One region of the Microbacterium alcoholitolerans genome, then DNA from elsewhere that is predicted to be linked to it. Evidence: predicted binding sites of a transcription regulator. Region 1 holds the regulator's gene; each other region holds the start of a gene.
The links. The regulator HrcA, encoded in region 1, represses chaperone genes, less so after heat shock. The targets are predictions, from matches to a motif close to TTNGCACTCGNNNNNNNCGAGTGCNAA.
Positions count from the first base shown of each region.

Region 2: the regulator HrcA is predicted to act here: its motif matches at 2,424-2,450, upstream of groES (co-chaperone GroES).
Region 3: the regulator HrcA is predicted to act here: its motif matches at 5,656-5,682, upstream of groL (chaperonin GroEL).

Region 1 covers NZ_JBNTKD010000001.1:216,696-223,725, reverse strand. The annotation lists gene ybeY (rRNA maturation RNase YbeY) at 1-147, opposite strand, end outside; gene ACQUSX_RS01080 (PhoH family protein) at 181-1,206, opposite strand; gene ACQUSX_RS01075 (HIT domain-containing protein) at 1,274-1,621, opposite strand; gene ACQUSX_RS01070 (16S rRNA (uracil(1498)-N(3))-methyltransferase) at 1,646-2,374, opposite strand; gene dnaJ (molecular chaperone DnaJ) at 2,406-3,515, opposite strand; gene hrcA (heat-inducible transcriptional repressor HrcA) at 3,565-4,608, opposite strand; gene hemW (radical SAM family heme chaperone HemW) at 4,713-5,933, opposite strand; gene ACQUSX_RS01050 (DUF1990 domain-containing protein) at 5,947-6,597, opposite strand; gene lepA (translation elongation factor 4) at 6,641-7,030, opposite strand, start outside.
Region 2 covers NZ_JBNTKD010000001.1:1,280,117-1,287,146, forward strand. The annotation lists gene ACQUSX_RS06130 (dynamin family protein) at 1-249, opposite strand, end outside; gene ACQUSX_RS06135 (hypothetical protein) at 278-502, opposite strand; gene ACQUSX_RS06140 (hypothetical protein) at 615-1,844, opposite strand; gene groES (co-chaperone GroES) at 2,043-2,339, opposite strand; gene ACQUSX_RS06150 (class I SAM-dependent methyltransferase) at 2,467-3,750, shown strand; gene ACQUSX_RS06155 (hypothetical protein) at 3,751-4,911, opposite strand; gene ACQUSX_RS06160 (hypothetical protein) at 4,915-5,349, opposite strand; gene tsaD (tRNA (adenosine(37)-N6)-threonylcarbamoyltransferase complex transferase subunit TsaD) at 5,346-6,413, opposite strand; partial or broken gene rimI (ribosomal protein S18-alanine N-acetyltransferase) at 6,600-7,016, opposite strand; gene tsaB (tRNA (adenosine(37)-N6)-threonylcarbamoyltransferase complex dimerization subunit type 1 TsaB) at 7,016-7,030, opposite strand, start outside.
Region 3 covers NZ_JBNTKD010000001.1:2,882,910-2,889,939, forward strand. The annotation lists gene ACQUSX_RS13975 (DsbA family protein) at 1-810, shown strand, start outside; tRNA gene ACQUSX_RS13980 (tRNA-Thr) at 868-940, shown strand; gene ACQUSX_RS13985 (SOS response-associated peptidase family protein) at 944-1,600, opposite strand; gene ACQUSX_RS13990 (DMT family transporter) at 1,663-2,601, shown strand; gene ACQUSX_RS13995 (nitroreductase family protein) at 2,602-3,216, opposite strand; gene msrB (peptide-methionine (R)-S-oxide reductase MsrB) at 3,213-3,614, opposite strand; gene ACQUSX_RS14005 (DUF2332 family protein) at 3,666-4,658, shown strand; gene ACQUSX_RS14010 (DUF3263 domain-containing protein) at 4,668-4,925, shown strand; gene ACQUSX_RS14015 (LytR C-terminal domain-containing protein) at 5,003-5,590, shown strand; gene groL (chaperonin GroEL) at 5,719-7,030, shown strand, end outside.

The DNA of each region.
Region 1 (7,030 bases):
GGACTCCATGGCGCCCTCGTCGACCAGGACGATCGCCACTTCGGCGTCCGGGCTGACGTTCAGCTGCGCGAGATTGAAGTCGGTGAGCCGCTGCAGCACCGTCTCGTCGACGTCGATGGCCGATTCGTTGTTGATCTCGATCATCACAGCACCCGTTTCATCAGGAGAGAGCTCGTTTCATCAGGAGAGGCCTCGCTTCGGCATCCGGTCTCTGGGGTTCTGGCGCGCACCGCCGCGGCGGTCGGCGCGATTCGCGAACTGGTGCGCCTGCTCGCGCTCGGTGCGCGCGGCAGTGCGCTGCTCGTCGTACTCCGTGTACGCATCGACGATGCGACCGACCAGCGAGTGGCGCACCACGTCGTCGCTGGTGAGACGGGAGAAGTGGATGTCGTCGATGTCGTCGAGCACCCTCGTGACGAGCCGCAGACCGGACGCACCGGTCGGCAGGTCGACCTGGGTGATGTCACCGGTGACGACCATCTTCGTGCCGAATCCGAGCCTGGTCAGGAACATCTTCATCTGCTCGGGCGAGGTGTTCTGCGCCTCGTCGAGCACCACGAACGAATCGTTCAGGGTGCGGCCGCGCATGTACGCCAGCGGGGCGACCTCGATCGTCCCTGTGGCCATCAGCCGTGGCACGACCTCCGGATCCATCATCTCGTTGAGGGCGTCGTACAGCGGACGCAGGTACGGGTCGATCTTGTCGGTCAGGGAACCCGGCAGGAAGCCGAGGCGCTCTCCCGCTTCGACCGCGGGACGAGTGAGGATGATGCGCTGCACCTCTTTGCGCTGCAGCGCCTGCACGGCCTTCGCCATCGCCAGGTAGGTCTTGCCCGTTCCGGCAGGGCCGATGCCGAACACGATGGTGTTCTGCTCGATCGCGTCGACGTACTCCTTCTGTCCAAGTGTCTTGGGACGGATCACCCGACCTCGGGTCGCCAGGATCGCCTCGCCGAGCACCTCGCTCGGGCGAGGCCCGTCGTCGCGGCGCATGATGCGGGCAGACTGCTCGACGTCGCTCGGTGCGAGGTCGTGGCCGGAGCGGGTCATCTCGATCAGCTCGTCGACGAGCTTCCTGGCGTCGGCGACGTCGGCGCGCGAACCGCCGAGCATGATCTCGTTGCCTCGGACCATGACCTGCACCCGCGGATGCTGCTTCTCGAGCATCCGCAGCAGACGATCCTGCGGCCCGAGCAGCTGCACCATCGCGACTCCGTCGACCGAGATGCGCTCGGTGTGCTCCGGCTGCGCCGGGAACTGCGGTGTCTGTTCGTCAGAATCCAACGAGCTTGCCCTTCTCGATGTCGCCGAGCAGATGCGCGTGCACATGGAAGACCGACTGTCCGGCGCTCGCGCCGTTGTTGAAGATGAGCCGGTACTCGCCGTTGGCATGCTCTTCGGCGAGCTGCTTGGCCATGGCGACCATCTCAGCGAGCAGCGCGGGTTCTCCCGCCGCGAGCTCGGTGACATCGCGGTACTGCTCGGTCACCGGGATGATGAGCACGTGCAGCGGCGCCTGCGGATCGATGTCGCGGATCGCGAAGACCCGGTCGGTGCGGGCGAGGAACTCACCGGGGATCTCCCCGTTCAGGATGCGCGTGAAGATCGAGGGCTCGGTCATGGGTACCAGCTTACTTACCGGGGACTACCAGCGGCCGAGGATGCCGGAGAGCACCGCGATCGCCGCCGGTCCCGCCGTGGAGGTGCGCAGCACCGTGTCACCGAGGCGGACGCGCTCGGCGCCGGCATCCGACAACCTCTGCAGCTCCTCGGGGCTGATGCCGCCCTCCGGTCCCACCACGAGCAGGATGTCGCGGTCGTCGGCCTGGATGCCCGAGAGCCGATTCGTCGCGGTGGGATCGAGCACCAGCATCCGCTGCGTGCTGGTGCGCGTCGCGAGCTGGGCGGTGGTGACCACCTCGGTGACCGACGGCACCCAGGCACGATGCGACTGCTTGGCCGCCTCTCGAACGATCGTCGCCCAGCGCTCTCGGCCCTTCTCGGCCTTCGGACCCTCCCAGCGCGAGATGCTTCGCGCGGCCTGCCACGGCACGATCTCGTCGACCCCGAGCTCGCAGGCGGCCTGCACGGCGAGCTCATCGCGATCGCCCTTGGCCAGCGCCTGCGCGAGCACGATTCGGGTCCGCGGCTGCTCCTGCATCACCCGCTCGGTGACGCGCACCGAGACCTGCGCCGCCGAGACGTCCTCGACGGTGCCCTCCAGCCAGACGCCGGAGCCGTCGCCGATCGTCACCGCCTCGCCCACCCGCACCCGCCGCACGACGGAGGCGTGCTTCGCCTCGGCGCCGGTGAGCGTCAGCAGCTCGCCCGCCTCGAGGTCGGAGCAGGTCGGGACAATGAAGTGCAGGGCCATGGCGATCCGATCGACGGGTGCGGAGGATGTGTCAGTGGTTGCGGAAGCGGTCGCGCAGCTTCGAGAACAGCCCCTGCTGGAACTGCGCCAGCTTCGGAGCCGGGGCCTTCGCCTTCTTCGCGAAGTCTTCGATCAGCCTGCGCTGCGCGGAGTCGAGCTTGGTCGGGGTGACGACCTGCACGCCGACCCGCAGATCGCCGCGCTGGCTGCCGCGCAGCGGGGTGATTCCGCGCCCGCCGATCGTGAGCACGTCACCGGACTGCACGCCGGGTCGCAGCTCGAGGTCGACCGTGCCGTCGAGTCCGTCGATGGTCGTGGTTGTGCCGAGGATGGCATCCGTCATCGAGACGTCCAGCGTCGCGAGCAGGTCGTCCCCCTCGCGGCTGAACACGGGATGGGGCGCCACCGAGATCTCGACGTACAGGTCGCCGTTCGGTCCGCCTGCGCGGCCGACCTCGCCGGAGCCCGGCAGCTGCAGACGCAGTCCGGTCTCGACGCCGGCCGGGATGTCGAGCGCCACGGTGCGGCGAGAGCGCACGCGCCCCTGGCCGGCGCAGGTGCCGCACGGGTACGGAATCGTGGTGCCGAAGCCCTCGCAGCTGCCACAGGGCTGCGTCGTGACGACGTTGCCGAGCAGGCTGCGGACCTGACGCTGCACGTGCCCGCTTCCGCCGCACACGTCGCAGGTGACCGGAGAGGTTCCGGGCTGGCAGCAGCTGCCCTCGCAGGTCTCGCAGAGCACGGCCGTGTCGACCTCGATATCGCGGTGCACGCCGAAGACGACGTCGCCGAGGTCGAGGTTGATGCGGACCAGGGCATCCTGTCCGCGCTCTCGGCGCGAGCGCGGGCGCGCTCCGCGACCGCCGCCGGCGGCGCCGAAGAACGTCTCGAAGATGTCGCCGAAGCCGCCGAAACCGCCACCGAAGCCGCCGCCTGCGTCTCCGCCCATGTCGTAGCGGCGACGGGAGTCCTCGTCGCTGAGCACGTCATAGGCGTGCGTGACGAGCTTGAATCGCTCGGAGGCGTCCTCACCGGGGTTCACATCCGGATGCAGCTGGCGCGCCAGCTTGCGGTAGGCCTTCTTGATCTCGTCCTGCGAGGCGTCCCGGGACACCCCGAGAATCTCATAATGGTCCGCCACGATCACCTTTCTGCGTGTGCGTGCGTGATTGCAATTGCGTCGGCCGGCCTCAGCGGGCGGCCTCGTCCTCTTCGAGCATCCGCGACAGGTAGCGGGCGACGGCCCGCGCAGCTGCGAGGTTGCTCGGGTAGTCCATGCGCGTCGGGCCCATGACCCCGACCCGCGCTGTGCCGCCGGGCGCGGCGTAGTTGCTGGCGACGATGGAGGCCTCGCCGAGCCCGAACGGAGCGTTCTCGGTGCCGATGCTGGTGGCCAGCCCCTGCTCGTCGGTCACCATCTCGCTCATCAGCCGAAGCAGGGTCACCTGCTCCTCGATCGCCTCGAGCAGCGGATGGATGCTGCCGCGGAAGTCGTGTTCGCGACGGGCGAGTGTCGCAGCGCCCGCCATGACCAGGCGCTCCTGACGGAACTCGGCGAGCTCCTCGGCGATCACCCCGGCCAGCGCGCTGAGCGCAGGCTGCAGGCGGACCCCGGGCGGATCGGCCTCCGGCCCGCTCAGCGACTGCATCCGCTCCGAGGCGTCCCCCACCGCGCGCCCGACGATGAGCGACAGCAGCTGCGCACGGAGCACGGCGACGTCGGCCTCATCGAGGTCGATCGGAAGCGGCGCGATGCGCTGCGAGACACCGCCCGCGTCGGTGACCAGGATCACGAGCATCCGGTTGGGCGCGAGAGCGACGAGCTCGACGTGCGTGATGCTCGCACGGGCGAACGAGGGGTACTGGGCGAGCGCGACCTGTCCGGTGAGCTGGGTGAGCACCCGCACGGTCCGCGCCATCAGGTCGTCGAGATCGCTCGGTGCGCCCAGGAAGGACTCGATGGCGCTGCGCTGGCCGCTCGAGAGCGGGCGCAGCTGCGCGAGATGATTGACGAAGACGCGGTAGCCCTTGTCGGTCGGCACCCGGCCGGACGAGGTGTGCGGCGCGACGATGAGATCCTCGTCCTCGAGCAGCGCCATGTCGTTGCGGATGGTCGCGGCGGAGACGCCGAAGGCGTGCCGCTCGACGATCGACTTGCTGCCGACCGGCTCGCGGGTCGCGACGTAGTCCTGCACGATCGCGCGGAGCACCTCAAGCCCTCGCTCTGTGACCATCGTCCCTCCCGCTGGCACTCGTACCTGTCGAGTGCCAATCCTACCCGCTCGCCTTGACAGGGTGTCTCAGCAGAGCGGAGCGCCGATCAGTCCGTGAGCGCCGATCAGTCCGTGAGCGCGCGCACGACGGCATCCGCCAGCAGTCGCCCGCGCAGGGTGAGGCGCACGCGCTTGTCGCGCAGAGCGGATGCCGGGTCGACGAGCCCGTCCGAGATGAGCTCCGCGACGCGCGGGCGGTGGCTCTCGGCGATGTCGGCGATCGGCATGCCCTCGGCGACGCGTGTCTGCAGCAGCACCCGCTCGAGGGTGCGCGCCTCTTCGTCGGGCTGCTCGCGTCCGGCGGCGGGAGAATCGCCCGTGCTGAGGCGCTGCGCGTACGCCGCGGGGTGCTTGACGTTCCACCAGCGCAGGCCGGCGACGTGGCTGTGCGCGCCGGGGCCGAAGCCCCACCAGTCCGAGCCGCGCCAGTAGGCGAGGTTGTGCCGGGAGGCCTGCTCTGGCGAGCTGGCCCAGTTGCTGACCTCGTACCAGTCGAAGCCCGCGGCGGCGAGCCGCTCGTCGGCCAGCTCGTACATCTCGGCCTGAAGGTCGTCGTCTGGCGCCGGCACCTCGCCACGGCGGATCTGACGGGCGAGCTTCGTGCCGTCCTCGATGATGAGCGCGTAGGCCGAGATGTGATCCGGTTCCAGCTCGAGGGCCGCGTCGAGCGACTGCGCCCAGTCGGCGAGCGACTCCCCCGGCGCGCCGTAGATCAAGTCGACGCTGACATCGAGCCCCGCATCGCGCGCCGCGTGAACAGCCGTGCGGACGTTCTCCGGACGATGAGTTCGATCAAGCGCCGCGAGCACGTGCGGCACAGCGGACTGCATCCCGATCGACAGCCGGTTCACGCCGGCATCCACCAGCGTCCGCACGACCTCGTCGGTCACGGTGTCGGGGTTCGCCTCAACGGTCACCTCGGCGCCGTCGCGGATGCCGAAGGCAGCCACCGCGGCGTGGAGCATCCGCCCGAGCTCGCCTGCCGGCAGCAGTGTGGGAGTGCCGCCGCCGAAGAAGACCGTGTCGAGCGGACGCAGCGGCCCCTTCGCGGCGAGCACTTCGCGGGCGAGCTCGATCTCACGAATCAGCGTGTCGGCGTATTGATCCTGTCTGGCGCCGTGCAGCTCGGTCGCGGTGTACGTGTTGAAATCGCAGTACCCGCAGCGCACCCGGCAGAACGGCACGTGCAGGTACGCCGAGAACGGCACGGCCGGATCCACGCCGAGTTCGGAGGGAAGCCGGCCGTCGGCGGGCGCCGGATCACCCAGCGGGAGCGCTCCGGCCATCAGATCGCCGCCATCAGATGGGCGTCGCGTACAGCGGGGAGATCGCCCGCAGATAGCGGGCGAACAGCTCACGACGGCGACGGCGCACCATGCCGGGCAGACGGTAGGCCAACGACGCCGGCGCATCGAAGGCGCGCACGGTGAACCAGACCTCGTCGGTGTCCTCGCGCCACTGCACGTCGAACGACTCCTCGCCGCTGACGACGGATCCTCCCACGGTGCCGAGCACGAAGCCGACATGACGGCGCTCCTCGGTGACCGAGATGACCCGCAGCTCGCCGTCGGCGCGCATGCCCTTGACCCGCCCGCGAAGTCGCAGGGTCATGCCGGGTGCGGCGAAGGGGGTGCCCTCGGCGTCGAAGCGCTGTTCGGGCTCGCTGCGGTTCGGGGCGATCGGAGCGCCCTCCGCGTCGAAGCTGATGCCGGTGTACGCCGTGCCGGCCGCGGGGCGCACGTCCGAGAGCTCGAGACCGGCGGCACGCTGCGCCGTCCAGGACAGAAGCGCCTCGGCCGCCGTGCGGAACCGCTCCTCACCGCTGCCGATGCGCCAGGACTCCTCGGCGGGGATGCTGCGCTCCGGCGGATACTGCATCAGGTCCGGGGCATGGGTGGCCCCGACCGCTGCATAGTCGACCGTGCCTTCTCGGAATGTCCCGCGACGCATGATTTCCAGACTACCCAGGCGAACCTGGATGATCGCCTGCTCCCTACTTCTTTTCCTTGCCCTCGACATCACCCGACAGCGCGGCGATGAACGCCTCCTGCGGAACCTCGACGCGTCCGACCATCTTCATCCGCTTCTTGCCTTCCTTCTGCTTCTCAAGCAGCTTGCGCTTGCGGCTGATGTCACCGCCGTAGCACTTGGCGAGCACGTCCTTGCGGAGCGCGCGGATGGTCTCACGCGCGATGATGCGAGCGCCGATGGCGGCCTGGATCGGCACCTCGAAGTTCTGTCGAGGGATGAGCTTGCGCAGCCGCTCGGTCATCAGCGTGCCGTACGCGTACGCCTTCTCACGGTGCACGATGGCGCTGAACGCGTCGACCTTGTCGCCCTGCAGCAGCACGTCGACCTTCACCAGATCCGCGGTCTGCACGCC
Region 2 (7,030 bases), 1.1 Mb from region 1:
GGGCACGCTGGTCGCTATGTCATCGTCGACGGGGCACGCCGGCGCGTTCACCAGCGCATTGATGAGCTTGCTCTTGCCCTGCTTGAACTCGCCGACGACGATCACCCGGATCGAGGGATCGCCCAGCCTCTCGCGCGTGTTGGCCAGCCGGACGGCGAGATCCTGCCTGCCCGCTGACGCGGCGAGATCGCCGACGTTCTGGATGACATCGACGATCTGATTCTCTGCGTTGCTGCGTTGCGCCGGCACGAGTCCCCCTCTTGCGTCCGGGTGGTGTTCAGCCGAAGAAGTCGAACCCGGGGGCTTCGCCGCCCGGTTCGACTTCGCCGGTCGCGTCCTCGCCCCACAGGAGGTCCGCGTCCACATCCCAATCCGACTCGTCGATGTTCGCGAGCTCTTGGCTGAAGGCGTCAGTCGAGAGCGGGTCGAAGAGCGCGCCGTCGGACCACGCGGCATCCGGCATGCCGTCGTCAGCCGGTACAGCTTCGTGTGCGTCAGACATCGCTCTCGCCCCGGGTCGGTTGATTGAGGATTCTAGTGGTGTGCCCGGCCGTCCACCAGAGTGGACGGCCGGGCAGGTGTTTCGACTTCGTCAGTCCCCAGACGTGTCAGTCTCAGAAGTCGACGTCGGTCTCGTTCGCGTCTCCGAACGGGCTGCCGACGTTGGAGTTGTCCACGTCGACGTCCACGTCCAGGTCGGGGTTGAACGAGTTGTCCTGGAACGAGTCGTTCACGCTCCAGTTGTCGGAGTTGTCCGAGTTGTCCTGGAACGAGTCGTTGATCCGCCAGTTGTCGGAGAAGTCGTCGTTGAAGGAGTCGGTGTTCCACGTGTTCCCGATCGAGATGTCCCCGACCGAGATGTCGGTGTCGATGTTGCGGACGTCGACGTCGCCGCCGGCTGCGATCGAGTTGTCACCCGAGGCGATGTTGCTGCTCTGGCCGAAGTACTGGCTGACGTTGCCGCCGTACGCGCCTCCGCCCATCGCGCCTGCGTCGCCGGTCGATCCGCCGTTGGCGTTGCCGCCGCCGGCGAGCGAGCCGGCACCGCCGCCGGCGCCGGAGCCCCCACCGGCACCCGCTGCACCGCCATCGCCGGCGCCTCCGTCTCCGCCGCTGCCGAGGATGCCGTCCCCGCCGTCGCCACCACCGCCTGCGCCGCCGTCACCGCCTGCGCCGCCGTCACCGGTGTCACCGCCGCCTGCGCCCGAGAACGCCGGCCCTCCCCAGCCACCGTCTGCGTCTCCGCCGACTGCGATCGCGGCGCCGCCGCTGCCGGAGGCCGTCGAGATGTTCTGGCTGACGGACTGGTCGTTGATCGTGCTGCGCACGTCGAGGTTGAGGTCGAGACGGCCCATGCCGCCCATGCCCGACATCATGCTGCTGCCGCCGGCGCCGCCGAGACCGATGTTGAGATCACCCATGCCGGTGTCGTACTGGCGGATGCCCGTGTTGATCGAGTGGTCGTACAGCGTCTGGTTGCCCGAGTCGTGCACCGAGTGGTCCGAGTTATCCGAGTTGTCCGAGTTGTCGGAGTTGTCCGAGTTGTCGGAGTTGTCGTTGCCCGAGTCACGGACGTCGGTGTCGTTGTTCGACAGGAAGTCGTTGTTCGACTGGTTGTCCGAGTGGTCGGAGTTGTCCGAATTGTCGGTCGTCGAGTTGTCCGAGTTGTCGTTGTGCGAGTTGTGATCCGAGTTGTCGTTCCCCGAGTCATCGACATCGACATCGTTGTTCGACAGGAAGTCGTTGTTGGAGTTCGTGTCAGAGTAGTCGTTGCCCGAATCATCGACATCGAGGCCGAGATTCAGCTGGGTGCCGAGAACGTTGACGTTGTCTTCCGAAGCCATGATTGATTCCCCTTCATCGTGAGTGCCAATTGGCGCTTGATAAGAGTGTGCGACTTCGCCGCGAGAGCGGCATCGGGGGTCGTCCCGAGGGTTGTCGGCGCCGCACCGGGGATCGATAGGGGGCGGATGGGGGTCGATAGGGGAAACAGAAGAAGACCCGGTTGCCGAGGCAACCGGGTCTTCTCGAAACAGAACGCGTCAGCGGACGACGACCGCCAGGACGTCGCGCGCCGAGAGCACGAGGTACTCATCAGCACCGAACTTCACCTCGGTGCCGCCGTACTTGCTGTAGAGCACGCGGTCGCCCACGGCGACATCCAGCGGAACGCGGTTGCCGTTGTCGTCGATGCGGCCGGGGCCCACGGCCACGACCTCGCCCTCCTGGGGCTTCTCCTTCGCGGTGTCGGGGATGACCAGACCGCTTGCGGTGGTCTGCTCTGCCTCGACCTGCTGGATGACGATGCGGTCCTCGAGCGGCTTGATGGAAACCGACACGGTGTACCTCTTCTTTCGTGACTGAGTTCAGAAGACTGTTAGCACTCTCATGCCGAGGGTGCTAACTCCAGTGTATGCCGATGGCTGGCACTCACGCAATGCGAGTGCCAGCGCTTAGGCTTGACGGGTGGAGATGTCTGAGCTCACCGCCATGCTCACGCCCGAGGGCCTCCGGCTGCTCGACGAGGCCGGCGCGATCTCATCGACTGCCGACGTCGCGAAGACGGTGTCGCGGCTGCGGGCGGCCGGCCACTCCCCCGACCTCGTCTCGGCTGTCGTCGGACAGGCGCGCCTGCGGGTGAAGGCGCGGGCCAAGTTCGGCGAGTTCTCCCAGCGGATGCTGTTCACTCGCGCAGGCCTGGAACAGGCCACCCGGTTGAATGTCGCGGCGCTGCACGCCGGACGCATGCGGCAGGCTGGCATCACTCACGTCTCAGACCTCGGCTGCGGCATCGGCGGCGACAGCCTCGCCTTCGCGGGCGCCGGTCTGCGCGTGCAGGCCGTGGATGCCGACGAGGTCACCGCCGCGATCGCCGCGTACAACCTGGCTCCGTTCGGCGGCGATGCCTCGGTGCAGCATGGCACCGCCGAGGAGTTCATGAGCGCCAGCCGCGGAGAAGTGCGCTTCGCGCGGACAGTTTCTGCCGATTCGTCCGCGGGAAGCGCACATTCCCGCGGCGCGGGTACAGGCTCGGATGCCGCAGAGCGCTCGGCGATCTGGCTGGATCCCGCCCGGCGCACCGCCGGGCACTCCGAGACGCGCCGGACATCGGCATCCGACTGGTCGCCGTCGCTGGACTGGTGCTTCGAGGTCGCGCGACAGCATCCGACCGGCATCAAGCTCGGGCCGGGCCTGGACCGCGACCTGATCCCGGACGACGTCGAGGCGCAGTGGGTCAGCGCCGACGGGAGCGTCGTCGAGCTGGTGCTGTGGAGCGGCGCGCTTGCGCGCGAGGGCATCCGACGTGCCGCGCTCGTGGTGCGCGACGGCGAGACGCACGAGCTGACCGCGCCGGCGGACGTCGAGGACGCACCGGTCCGCGAGCTCGGCGCCTTCCTGCACGAGCCGGACGGCGCGGTCATCCGCGCCCGGCTGATCGGCGAAGTGGCGCGGATGCTGGATGCCGGGATGCTCGACGAGCAGATCGCCTACCTGACGGGGGATGCTGCGCTGACCTGCCCGTTCGTGCAGTCGTTCCGGGTGCGCGAGACGATGCCGGCGCACGTGAAGGCGATCAACGCGGCGCTTCGCGCGGGCGGCATCGGACGGCTCGAGATCAAGAAGCGCGGGATGGATGTCGATCCTGCGGCATTCCGCAAGAAGCTCACGCTGAAGGGCTCAGGCGAGGCGACACTGATCCTCGCGCGCACGGCCGCGGGGCGGGTGGCGATCCTCGCCGACCGGGTGTGATCAGTCGACGACCTCACCGGTCCTGTCGTCGATCGACGTCACCGCCGCATCCCTGATGATCGTCAGCGAGGGCCCGCGCATGTCGGTCCAGCGCACGCTGTAGATGCTGCCGGGCAACGCGAGGTCGATGTTCGCCGTCGCGTCGAGCTCGCCGCAGGCCTCGGCGATCAACTCGGTGGCGCTCGCCACGATGAGGCACGTCCGGTCGTACTGATGCAGCCAGACCGGCAGGTCGCCGTCGTAGCCGAGAAGCTGCAGCGAATTCCCGTCGTATCCGGAGGCATCGAGGAACTCCGCGATCGGGAGCTCCTCCTCGGAGTACGCCGATCGCCAGTCCCACCCCTCGCTCGTGTTCTGCCGCTGCATGATCACGACGGCGTCGCCCTTCGCGTCCTCGGTGAGCATCGCCCAGATCGAGATCGTGTCGCCGTCCTTCTCGAGACTCGTCGACATCTGCAGGTCGTACGGGTTGCGCTCGCGGTCGGCCCGCAGGCAGTTCGCCTGCGGGCGGCGCTCTCCGCCGGTGAGAACCAGGCATTCGTGCGCGCCCTCCTGCTTGGTCGCATGCCAGGCGTCCACGCCGTACTGCGCGCCGATCAGTTCGACCGAGCCGGAGTCGTAATCGTTCGCTCCCTCCAGCTGCACCCAGGTGTCGCGCTGCTCCGCGGTCATCGAGAGACCGTCGTCGCGGCCGAAAGCCAGCCAGCCGGCGCCGAATCCCAGCAGCAGAGCGACGGCTGCCGCGAGTGGAGCGAGCCATCTGCGCGTCGGCCGGGAGTCGGCCGGGTTCGTGGGGTCCGGGGCCGGATCTGTGGTGTCGGGATCCGGGGCCGGGTCTTCGGACACGCCCGGGGACTCATTCGGAACGGGGTCGGCTCGCTCTTCGGCCGGCCCCTCGGACGGGCTCTCGGACGGGTTCACGGAGCCCACCGGAGCTGGCACGACATCGGGGGTGCAGAGCGCCCGCAGTTCCTCGGCTTCCGCATCCGTGAGCCCGCCACCGGGAGCGTATGCCCGCCGCTGCAGCTCGCGTCGACGCGCACCGGCGCGGTCGGTCAGCGCCTGCAGCTCGGCAGCTTCAGCATCCGTCAATCCACCACCGGGCGCATAGGCCCGCCGCTGCAGCTCACGTCGTCGTGAGCCGTCCGCGCTGTCCGGCATCCGTCACCCCAGCCTCTCGAACTGCATCATCGCCCAGATCAGCCACCCCGTGCTGAACAGAGTCGCGCAGAGCCCCAGCACCAGCGCCCACACCGAGACGGCCCGGTTCTCGACCGGGCGGCGCAGCGACATGATCGCGGCGATCACCGCGACGATCGCGACCGGGATCCCCCATCCGACGAACATCGAGGTCGCCAGTGCGACGATGGCGGCGAACAGTGCCCAGGGTGCCAGCCGCGCGTCATCGACGCTGTCGTCCGGGGTCCACTCGTGCGGAGCGAACTCGACGGGATCCGCTGCCGGCGCCTGCGCGGTCGAGTCGATCGGCACCGGTCCGGTCGGCAGCCTGCCGTACCCCTTCGACGCACCGGGCAGCGAGGCGCTGCCCTCCGGCCTCTCGACCTCGGGCGTCGGTCCCTCGATGCGCGGATCCGTCATGACGCGCTCACCTGGATCTCGGTCACCGGCAGCGTGGAGTCGGCGCCGAACGAGAGAGTCGACGGGGTTCGCCCCTGGGCGATCAGCTCGGCCGCGAGGCCTGCGATCATCGCGCCGTTGTCGGTGCACAGCGACAGCGGCGGGATGCGCACCGCCACCCCCGCGGCGGCGGCGCGCTCGAGGGCGACTTCGCGCAGGCGCTTGTTGGCGATCACGCCGCCGCCGAGAAGCAGACGCGGCACGCCGAGGTCCTTGCAGGCGGCGAGCGCTTTGGTCACAAGCACGTCGACGACGGCCTCGCGGAAGCTGGCCGCGACGTCGGCGAGCGGAATGTCATCGCCGTTCGCATCGGCGCGCTCCATCCACCGTGCGACGGCGGTCTTCAACCCCGAGAACGAGAAGTCGTAGCGGTGCTTGTCGAAGTCGGATGCCTTCGACAGCCCCCTCGGGAAGCGGATCGCCTTCGGGTCGCCGCCGACGGCGGCCGTGTCGATCTGCGGTCCGCCCGGATAGGGCAGCCCGAGCAGGCGCGCGACCTTGTCGAAGGCCTCGCCCGCGGCGTCGTCGAGGGTCTCGCCGAGCAGTTCGACGTCGGTGGTCAGGTCGCGCACGTGCAGCAGAGACGTGTGGCCGCCAGAGACGAGCAGCGCGATCGTCGGGTATTCGAGAGGTGCGGATTCGTCGCTGTCGGATGCCAGGATGTCGGCCGCGATATGCCCCACCAGGTGGTTCACGGCGTAAAGGGGCTTGCCGAGCGACACCGCCAGGCCCTTCGCGGCGCCGACTCCGACCATGAGCGCGCCGGCGAGTCCCGGTCCGCTGGTGACGGCGATCGCGTCGAGGTCCTCCAGGCGCACCTGCGCCTCGGCGAGCGCCAGTTCGATCGAGGGCTGCAGGGCCTCGAGATGCGCACGGGCGGCGACTTCGGGCACCACGCCGCCGTATCGGGCGTGCTCGTCCATGCTCGACGCGATGGTGTTCGACAGCAGCGTGCGGCCGCGAACGATCCCGATGCCGGTCTCATCGCAGCTCGTCTCGATGCCGAGCACCAGGGGCTCTCGCACGGCGGCCTCCTGTGCGGCATCGGTCGTATCGGGTTCACCCGTTAGGGAGGAGTTCTCGCCCTCGGGAGGAGCTTCTGCAGGAATCTCTCCTCCCGAGCCTGAGTTCTCCTCCGGAGCCGGCGCGGCCGCGGGAACGTCCGCGGCACGCGCGGACCATTCGCGCAGGTCCAGGCGCATCACCACGGCATCCACGTCGTCGGGCTGGTAGTAGCGAGGGCGGCGGGCGAGCTCGGCGAAGCCCTCCGACAGGTACAGGCCCATGGCGACCGGGTTGTCGGCGCGCACCTCGAGGAACAGCTCGCGCGCCTGACGGGTGACCGCCTCGGCGATGAGGGCGCGCAGCAGCATCCGCCCCCTGCCCCTGCCTCGGAACTCGGCGTCGAACGCGATGGTCTGGATGTCGGCATCCGATCCGCCGGGCAGCACACGCAGTCCGCCGTAACCGACGATGCGGTCGCCCTCCTCGTCGACGAGGTAGAGGTTGTGCGCGCTCGACACCTCTGTTCCCATCGTCTCCTCGCTCCACGCGTCGGTGGGGAAGTTGCGGTGCTCGAGCCGCATGATGGCGGCGAGGTCGTCGAGCGCGGCCTGACGCAGCGGCATCAGCTCACCCGCTT
Region 3 (7,030 bases), 2.7 Mb from region 1:
GCCGTCGCGTACGCTGTCAGCTCGTCGATGTCCAAGCCCATGCTCAGCCCGGCCGGCATGACCGGCGACGGCGTCACGGTCACCGATGTGACGATGGCGGCAGGCACGGGAACCACGCCGAGCCCCGAGGCGACGGCCAGCGAGGCCGGCACAACGGCCTCGCCCACCCCGGATCCGACCGAGACGGTCGCGCAGTCGACCGAGATCCACGTCTACGTGGACTACCTCTCGGCCGGCGCATCGCAGTTCGAGCAGGCGAACGCCCGTCAGCTCGCCGGCTGGATCGGAGAGGGCGCCGTCACGGTGACCTACCACCCGGTGGCGCTGCTGACCGCCAGCTCGAACGGTACGAAGTACTCGCTGCGCGCGGCATCCGCAGCCGCGTGCGTCGCGACCTACTCGCCGGATCAGTTCTACGACTACAACCACGAGCTGCTCACCGACCAGCCTGCCATCGACAGCAACGGTCGCACGGACGTCCAGCTCGCAGACCTCGCCGTCGCCGTCGGCGTCGGCGACGCCAAGAAGGTGCGCTCGTGCATCGAGGGCCAGGACTTCGTGACCTGGGCGAAGGATGCCACCGCGCGCGCTCTGGAAGGTCCTCTTCCGGGCTCCAAGGACCTGAAGCTCAACAACGAGGCTCTGATCGTGGTCGGCGGCAAGGCGTACGTAGGCGCGATGGACGATCCGGCCGAGTTCTCGCAGTTCGTGCTCACAACGGCCAGTGACGAGTACTACGGTGCGACCCAGCCGACGCCGACGCCCACGCCGGTCGTCACCGAGAACGCGACCACCGCACCCGCGTCCTGACTCGCTGCGCGGGGCACCTTCTCGTCCTCGCTATGCTTGTGACGGTCCAGATGGTCCGCCGACTTGGCGCAATTGGTAGCGCACCGTACTTGTAATACGGGGGTTACGGGTTCGAGTCCCGTAGTCGGCTCAGTCAGAACAGTCGCCCGGCATCCTCCGGCGGGCTGTCTCCGCTCTCCGGCGCGACACGGATCAGCTCGTTGATCGGCACGGCTGCCGCGATCGCCGCGTCGATCAGCGCGCCTCCGGCCTGCGGAGTGGCCAGCCATTCCTCCGCGAAGCCCGGGTTGATGAGCAACGGCATCCGATCGTGGATGTGGTCCAGGTGTGCGGCGGCGGGCTGCATCACGATGCTGTAGCACGTGTAGTCCGTGCCGTCGGCGGCGCGGCCCGGGCGGGTGACGGCGGCGATTCCGAGGAGCCCGTCCTCGGGCGCGGTGTACTCATGCCAGATTCGTGCGGGCTTCGTCATCTCCCGCCAGTACGACACGGGGACGATCGCGCGCGAGGGCAGCGCCCCCTTCGTCGCGGCAAGCCGCTCGGAACGCGTGTTGATCGATGCGAAGCTCGCCGGCGCGCCGTTCACCAGATACCCCCACCACGCCGGCTCCCAGCTCGAGACGCCGGTGATGAGCGGATTCAGGTTCCGCAGGTTCTTGCCCGTGGGGCGCAGGATCTCCCCGTCGTTTCCGGCGGCCCAGGAGCGCAGGCCATCGAGCACCGCGGCGTCGATGACCTCCTGGTATTCGCGGTCATCGAACCGAGGATCCAACCCGTAGCTCGCGCACATGTGCCCAGCGTAGTAAGACGCACGGACATCGCGGCGACCCGGCCTCGGGTAGCGTTGCCAGGATGACCGGAACGCGCTCTCTGCCGACATGGATCGCGCTCGGCGGAGCCGTCTCCATCGGAGTGATGACCGCCGTGCAGGCGCGCATCAACGGAGTGCTCGGAGTGCGGATCGACGACGGGATCGTCGCAGGGCTCATCTCTTTCGTCGTCGGTCTCGTCTTCCTGATCGTGGTCGTGCCCTTCCTGCCGTCGGCCCGCGCAGGAGCGCGGCGGCTGTTCACGGGCATCCGATCGCGCACGATCCCGTTCTGGATGCTGCTCGGCGGCACCTGCGGCGCCCTCACCGTCTCGACCCAGGGGCTCGTCGCGGGCGTGCTCGGGGTCTCGCTGTTCACCGTCGGCGTCGTCGCAGGCCAGACGCTGCACGCACTGCTGCTCGACCGCATCGGCTTCGGTCCGTCCGGCGTCGTCGCCGTGACCCGCGGCCGCGTCATCGGAGGCGCACTCGCGCTCGTCGCGGTCGCCATCTCGCTCGGCGGCGACGTGCTGGCCAGCGCGCCGCTGTGGCTTCTCCTGCTGCCCTTTCTCGCCGGTGCCGGCATCGCCTGGCAGTCCGGCGCCAACGGGCGCCTGGCGCGGACTGTCGCGTCACCGATCTCGGCGACGCTGATGAGCTTCATCGCGGGCACACTGGCGCTGCTCGTGGCCGCCGGCATCAGTGTCGCAGCGCAGGGGACGCCACAGGCCCTTCCGACCGAACCCTGGCTGTACATCGGCGGTCTGCTCGGATTCTGCTACATCCTGCTCGGCGCGTGGCTGGTGGCGCACACCGGGGTGCTGCTGCTGGGACTCGGCAGCGTGCTCGGGCAATTGATCACCTCGATCGCGATCGACCTGATCTGGCCGGTCGACGCAGCGCCCGCGCTGTGGCAGCTGATCGCCATGATCCTCATCGCGGTGGCATCCGTCATCGTCGCCCTGCCGCGCCGACGCCGCTGATCAGCCCTTCTTCTTCCGCTTCTTCTCGCGCTTCTCGGCCTTCGCCGCCTTCAGCTCCTCCTCGGAGTTCAGCGCCTTCGGCTCGGGCATCCGACTGAGCAGCGAATCGGCGTCCACGGGCCTGCGTCGACCCGCGTCCTTTCCGGCCGGCTTGCCGCCGACGTACAGCCAGCCCAGCAGCTCTTCGTTCTTCTTCAGTCCGTGCGCCTTCGCCACGGCCTTCGCGCGGGTGAGTCCGCCGGTGCGCCAGATGACGCCCCATCCGGCCTCGTCCAGCAGCAGACTGAGCGTGTGCGCGACGCCGGAGGCCACGGCTTCCTGCTCCCAGCGCGGCACCTTCTCGCTCTTGCGATACGAGGCCACGATCGCGATCAGCAGCGAGGCGCGCAACGGCTTGGTCGAGGGCTTGTCGTCGCCGGTCGCCTTCGCCATCGCCGCGCCGAGCACCAGCCGGTCGTCGCCGCGCAGCTCGATCAGCCGCCATGGGCACAGCGAGGAGTGGTCGGCGACGCGACCGGCAGCCTCGATCAGCGGCAGAAGCTGCTCGCGCGTGGGCGCATCCTCGGTGACCTTCGACCATGACCGCCGGCGAAGAACCGCCTCGATGGCGCTCACTTGTCAGGAGTGAACGTCAGCGCGAGTGAGTTCATGCAATAGCGGTCGCCGGTGGGCGTGCCGAATCCGTCGGGGAAGACATGGCCAAGATGGGAGCCGCAGGCGGCGCAGCGCACCTCCGTGCGGACCATGCCGAGGGTGCGGTCCTCGATGAGCTCGACCGCCTCGGGGCGCACCGACTCGTAGAAGCTCGGCCAGCCGCATCCGGAGTCGAACTTCGTCCCGCTCTGGAACAGCTCGGCGCCGCAGGCACCGCAGTTGTAGAGGCCGGAGCGCTCCTCGTCCAGCAGTTCGCCGGTCCATGGGCGCTCGGTCGCGGCGGTGCGCAGCACCGCGTACTGGTCATCGCCGAGTTCGCTCCGCCACTCGGCATCCGTCTTGTTCACGCTGTACGACATGCCTCCATTGTCTCGCCTTTCGGCGCCGTCGGGGTCGGCGACAATGGAGGGATGACGGATGCCGTGCGCGAGCGCTTCGATCGATTCGCCCGCGAAGAGGCGCCCGGCCGCAGCGAGATGTACGCCTCATGGGCGGAGGGCATCGCCGGGGATGCCGAGATGCAGCGGATGCTGGAGCGGATCGGCCCCCAGCACCGCCAGCCCCCGCTGGTGTTCGCCGTCAGTCGCGTCCTCGGCGCCCCGCTGGGATCGTACGCAGATTGGAGGGCGTTCGCACTGTCGAACGCCGATGCGCTGGTTGCGGAATGCGAGCGCCGGACGGTGCAGACCAACGAGCCTCTGCGGCTCGCCGCACTGCTGCCAGCGCTGAGCCGGATCGAAGGGCCGATCGCCCTGCTCGAGATCGGGGCGGCGGCCGGGCTCTGCCTGTACCCCGATCGGTACTCCTATCGCTTCGTCGATGAGCACGGCGAGCTGCGACGCGCTCTTGATCCGGTGGACGGCGCCTCCGAGGTCATGCTGACGAGCACGGTCCGCGGCCTGCTGCCGCCGCTGCGGATGCCGGAGATCGTGTGGCGGGCCGGCATCGACCTCGCGCCGATCGACGTGCGCGATGCTGCCCAGCGCTCGTGGCTGGAGGCGCTGATCTGGCCGGGGGAGACCGAGCGTACGGCTCGCATCGCCGCGGCGGCCGGGATCGTCGTCGCCGACGCGCCGCTGCTGCTGACCGGAGACGCGGATGCCAGGCTCGACGAGCTGGTGGCATCCGCTCCACGCGATGCGACGCTCGTCATCACGACGCCGGGAGTGCTGGTGTATCTTCCACGTCCAGCGCGACTGGCGCTGATCGATCGCATCCGCGCACTCGATGCGCGCTGGATCACGATCGATCAGCCCGGGCTGCACGATGCGTGGCAGCCGGCACCCGCGCCGGGGGAGATCAGCGGCTCGGTCGTGGCACTCGACGGCCGGGTGTGCGCCGTCGCCGATCCGTTGGGGCGGTGGTGGGAGTGGCGCGGCGGCGCGAGCCCGGATGCCGCGTAGCCTGAGGCCATGCTCGGAGAACTCTCTGATCGCGACCGCGCGATCCTGACGCTGGAGGCGGCATGGCCGCGGCACGGCGGCATGAAGGAGGAGACCATCCGCGCGCAGCTGGGCATGAGCCCGGCGCGGTACTACCAGCTGCTCGGGCGTCTCATCGAGACCGAGGAGGCTCTGGAGTTCGACCCGCTGCTCGTGCGGCGCCTTCGCCGCATCCGCGACGCACGTGGCGCGCAGCGCACGGCGCGAATGCGGGGCTTCGTCGGCTGACGCGCGCTGCGGCCGATCTGCACAGCGGAGGGTGTGCTCCGTGCGGATTCACGGAATGCGCCCGCTAGCATCGAGGGGTGTCAAAGCCCCCCAACGACCGTTTCGACGACATCCCCCGCGCAACCGGACGCGTCGGCGCTCACCGCGCCGAGCAGCCCGGCATGAACGGACTGGTCGTGCTGCTCTGGTCGGCCGCCGCCGCGCTCGTGCTGATCGTCGGCGGGATCTTCGTGTCGCTGGTGATGATGGATCGCATCTCGCTGACGGGGGAGCCGACACCGGCCCCCGTGCAGACGCAGGGCGTCGAGGCGAAGATCGACACCTCGTACCGCGTGCTCCTCCTCAACGCGACCCCGCAGAGCGGACTGGTCGCAACGACGCGCGAGGAGCTGCTCGCGCAGGGCTGGGCCGGCGACGCGGTGTTCGGCAGCGAAGGCTCCACCCAGGAGTTCGAGAAGACCACCGTGTTCTACGTCGATGAGGCGGATGAGGCGGCGGCCCTCGGCGTGGCTGAGGTGCTCGGCGGCGCCGAGGTGCAGCAGAGCGACTTCTACGCGGACCTCAATGACACCGAGCTGCCCCAGTTGACAGTGGTGATCGGTCTCGACCGCGCACCGGGAGCGACACCGCAGGGTGAGGACGGCGAGGACGCCCCGGTGGAGTGATCCGCCCTCGGCGAACTGCGGTCGGCCGCGGCTTGCACTCTCATGGGTCGAGTGCCAGACTGGGTTTAGCACTCGAATGCTCTGAGTGCTAATTCCCATCGCCTACGTCCGGGAGGGACGAAAGACTCATGGCAAAGATCATCGCTTTCGATGAGGAGGCCCGCCGTGGCCTCGAGCGCGGCCTGAACATCCTGGCCGACGCCGTCAAGGTGACGCTCGGCCCGCGCGGTCGCAACGTCGTGCTCGAGAAGAAGTGGGGTGCCCCCACGATCACGAACGACGGTGTCTCGATCGCCAAGGAGATCGAGCTCGACGACGCGTACGAGAAGATCGGCGCGGAGCTCGTCAAGGAGGTCGCCAAGAAGACCGACGACGTCGCCGGTGACGGAACCACCACCGCGACCGTCCTCGCTCAGGCACTGGTCCGCGAGGGCCTGCGCAACGTCGCAGCCGGCGCCGACCCCATCTCGCTCAAGCGCGGTATCGAGAAGGCTGTCGCGGCCATCACCGCCGACCTGCTCAGCAGCGCCAAGGAGATCGACTCCAAGGAGCAGATCGCGGCCACCGCGTCCATCTCCGCCGCTGACCCCGAGATCGGCGAGCTCATCGCCGAGGCGATCGACAAGGTCGGCAAGGAAGGCGTCGTCACCGTCGAGGAGTCGCAGACCTTCGGCACCGAGCTCGAGCTCACCGAGGGCATGCGCTTCGACAAGGGCTACCTGAACCCGTACTTCGTCACGGACCCGGAGCGCCAGGAGGCGGTCTTCGAGGACCCGTACATCCTCATCGCCAACCAGAAGATCGGCAACATCAAGGACCTGCTGCCGATCGTCGACAAGGTGATCCAGGACGGCAAGGAACTGGTCATCATCGCCGAGGACGTCGAGGGCGAGGCTCTCGCGACGCTCGTGCTGAACAAGATCCGCGGCATCTTCAAGTCGGTCGCCGTCAAGGCTCCCGGCTTCGGTGACCGTCGCAAGGCGCAGCTGCAGGACATCGCGATCCTGACCGGCGGCCAGGTCATCACCGAAGAGGTCGGCCTCAAGCTCGAGAACACCACGCTCGACCTGCTCGGCCGCGCACGCAAGGTCATCGTCACCAAGGACGAGACCACCATCGTCGAGGGCGCCGGCGAGGCATCCACGATCGAGGGTCGCGTGACCCAGATCCGTCGCGAGATCGACAACACCGACAGCGACTACGACCGCGAGAAGCTCCAGGAGCGCCTCGCCAAGCTCGCCGGCGGCGTCGCCGTCATCAAGGCGGGTGCGGCCACCGAGGTCGAGCTCAAGGAGCGCAAGCACCGCATCGAGGACGCCGTCCGCAACGCGAAGGCAGCGGTCGAAGAGGGCATCGTCCCCGGTGGTGGCGTCGCGCTCATCCAGTCGGCCAAGGCACTCGAGGGCCTCGAGCTCCAGGGTGACGAGGCGACCGGCGCGA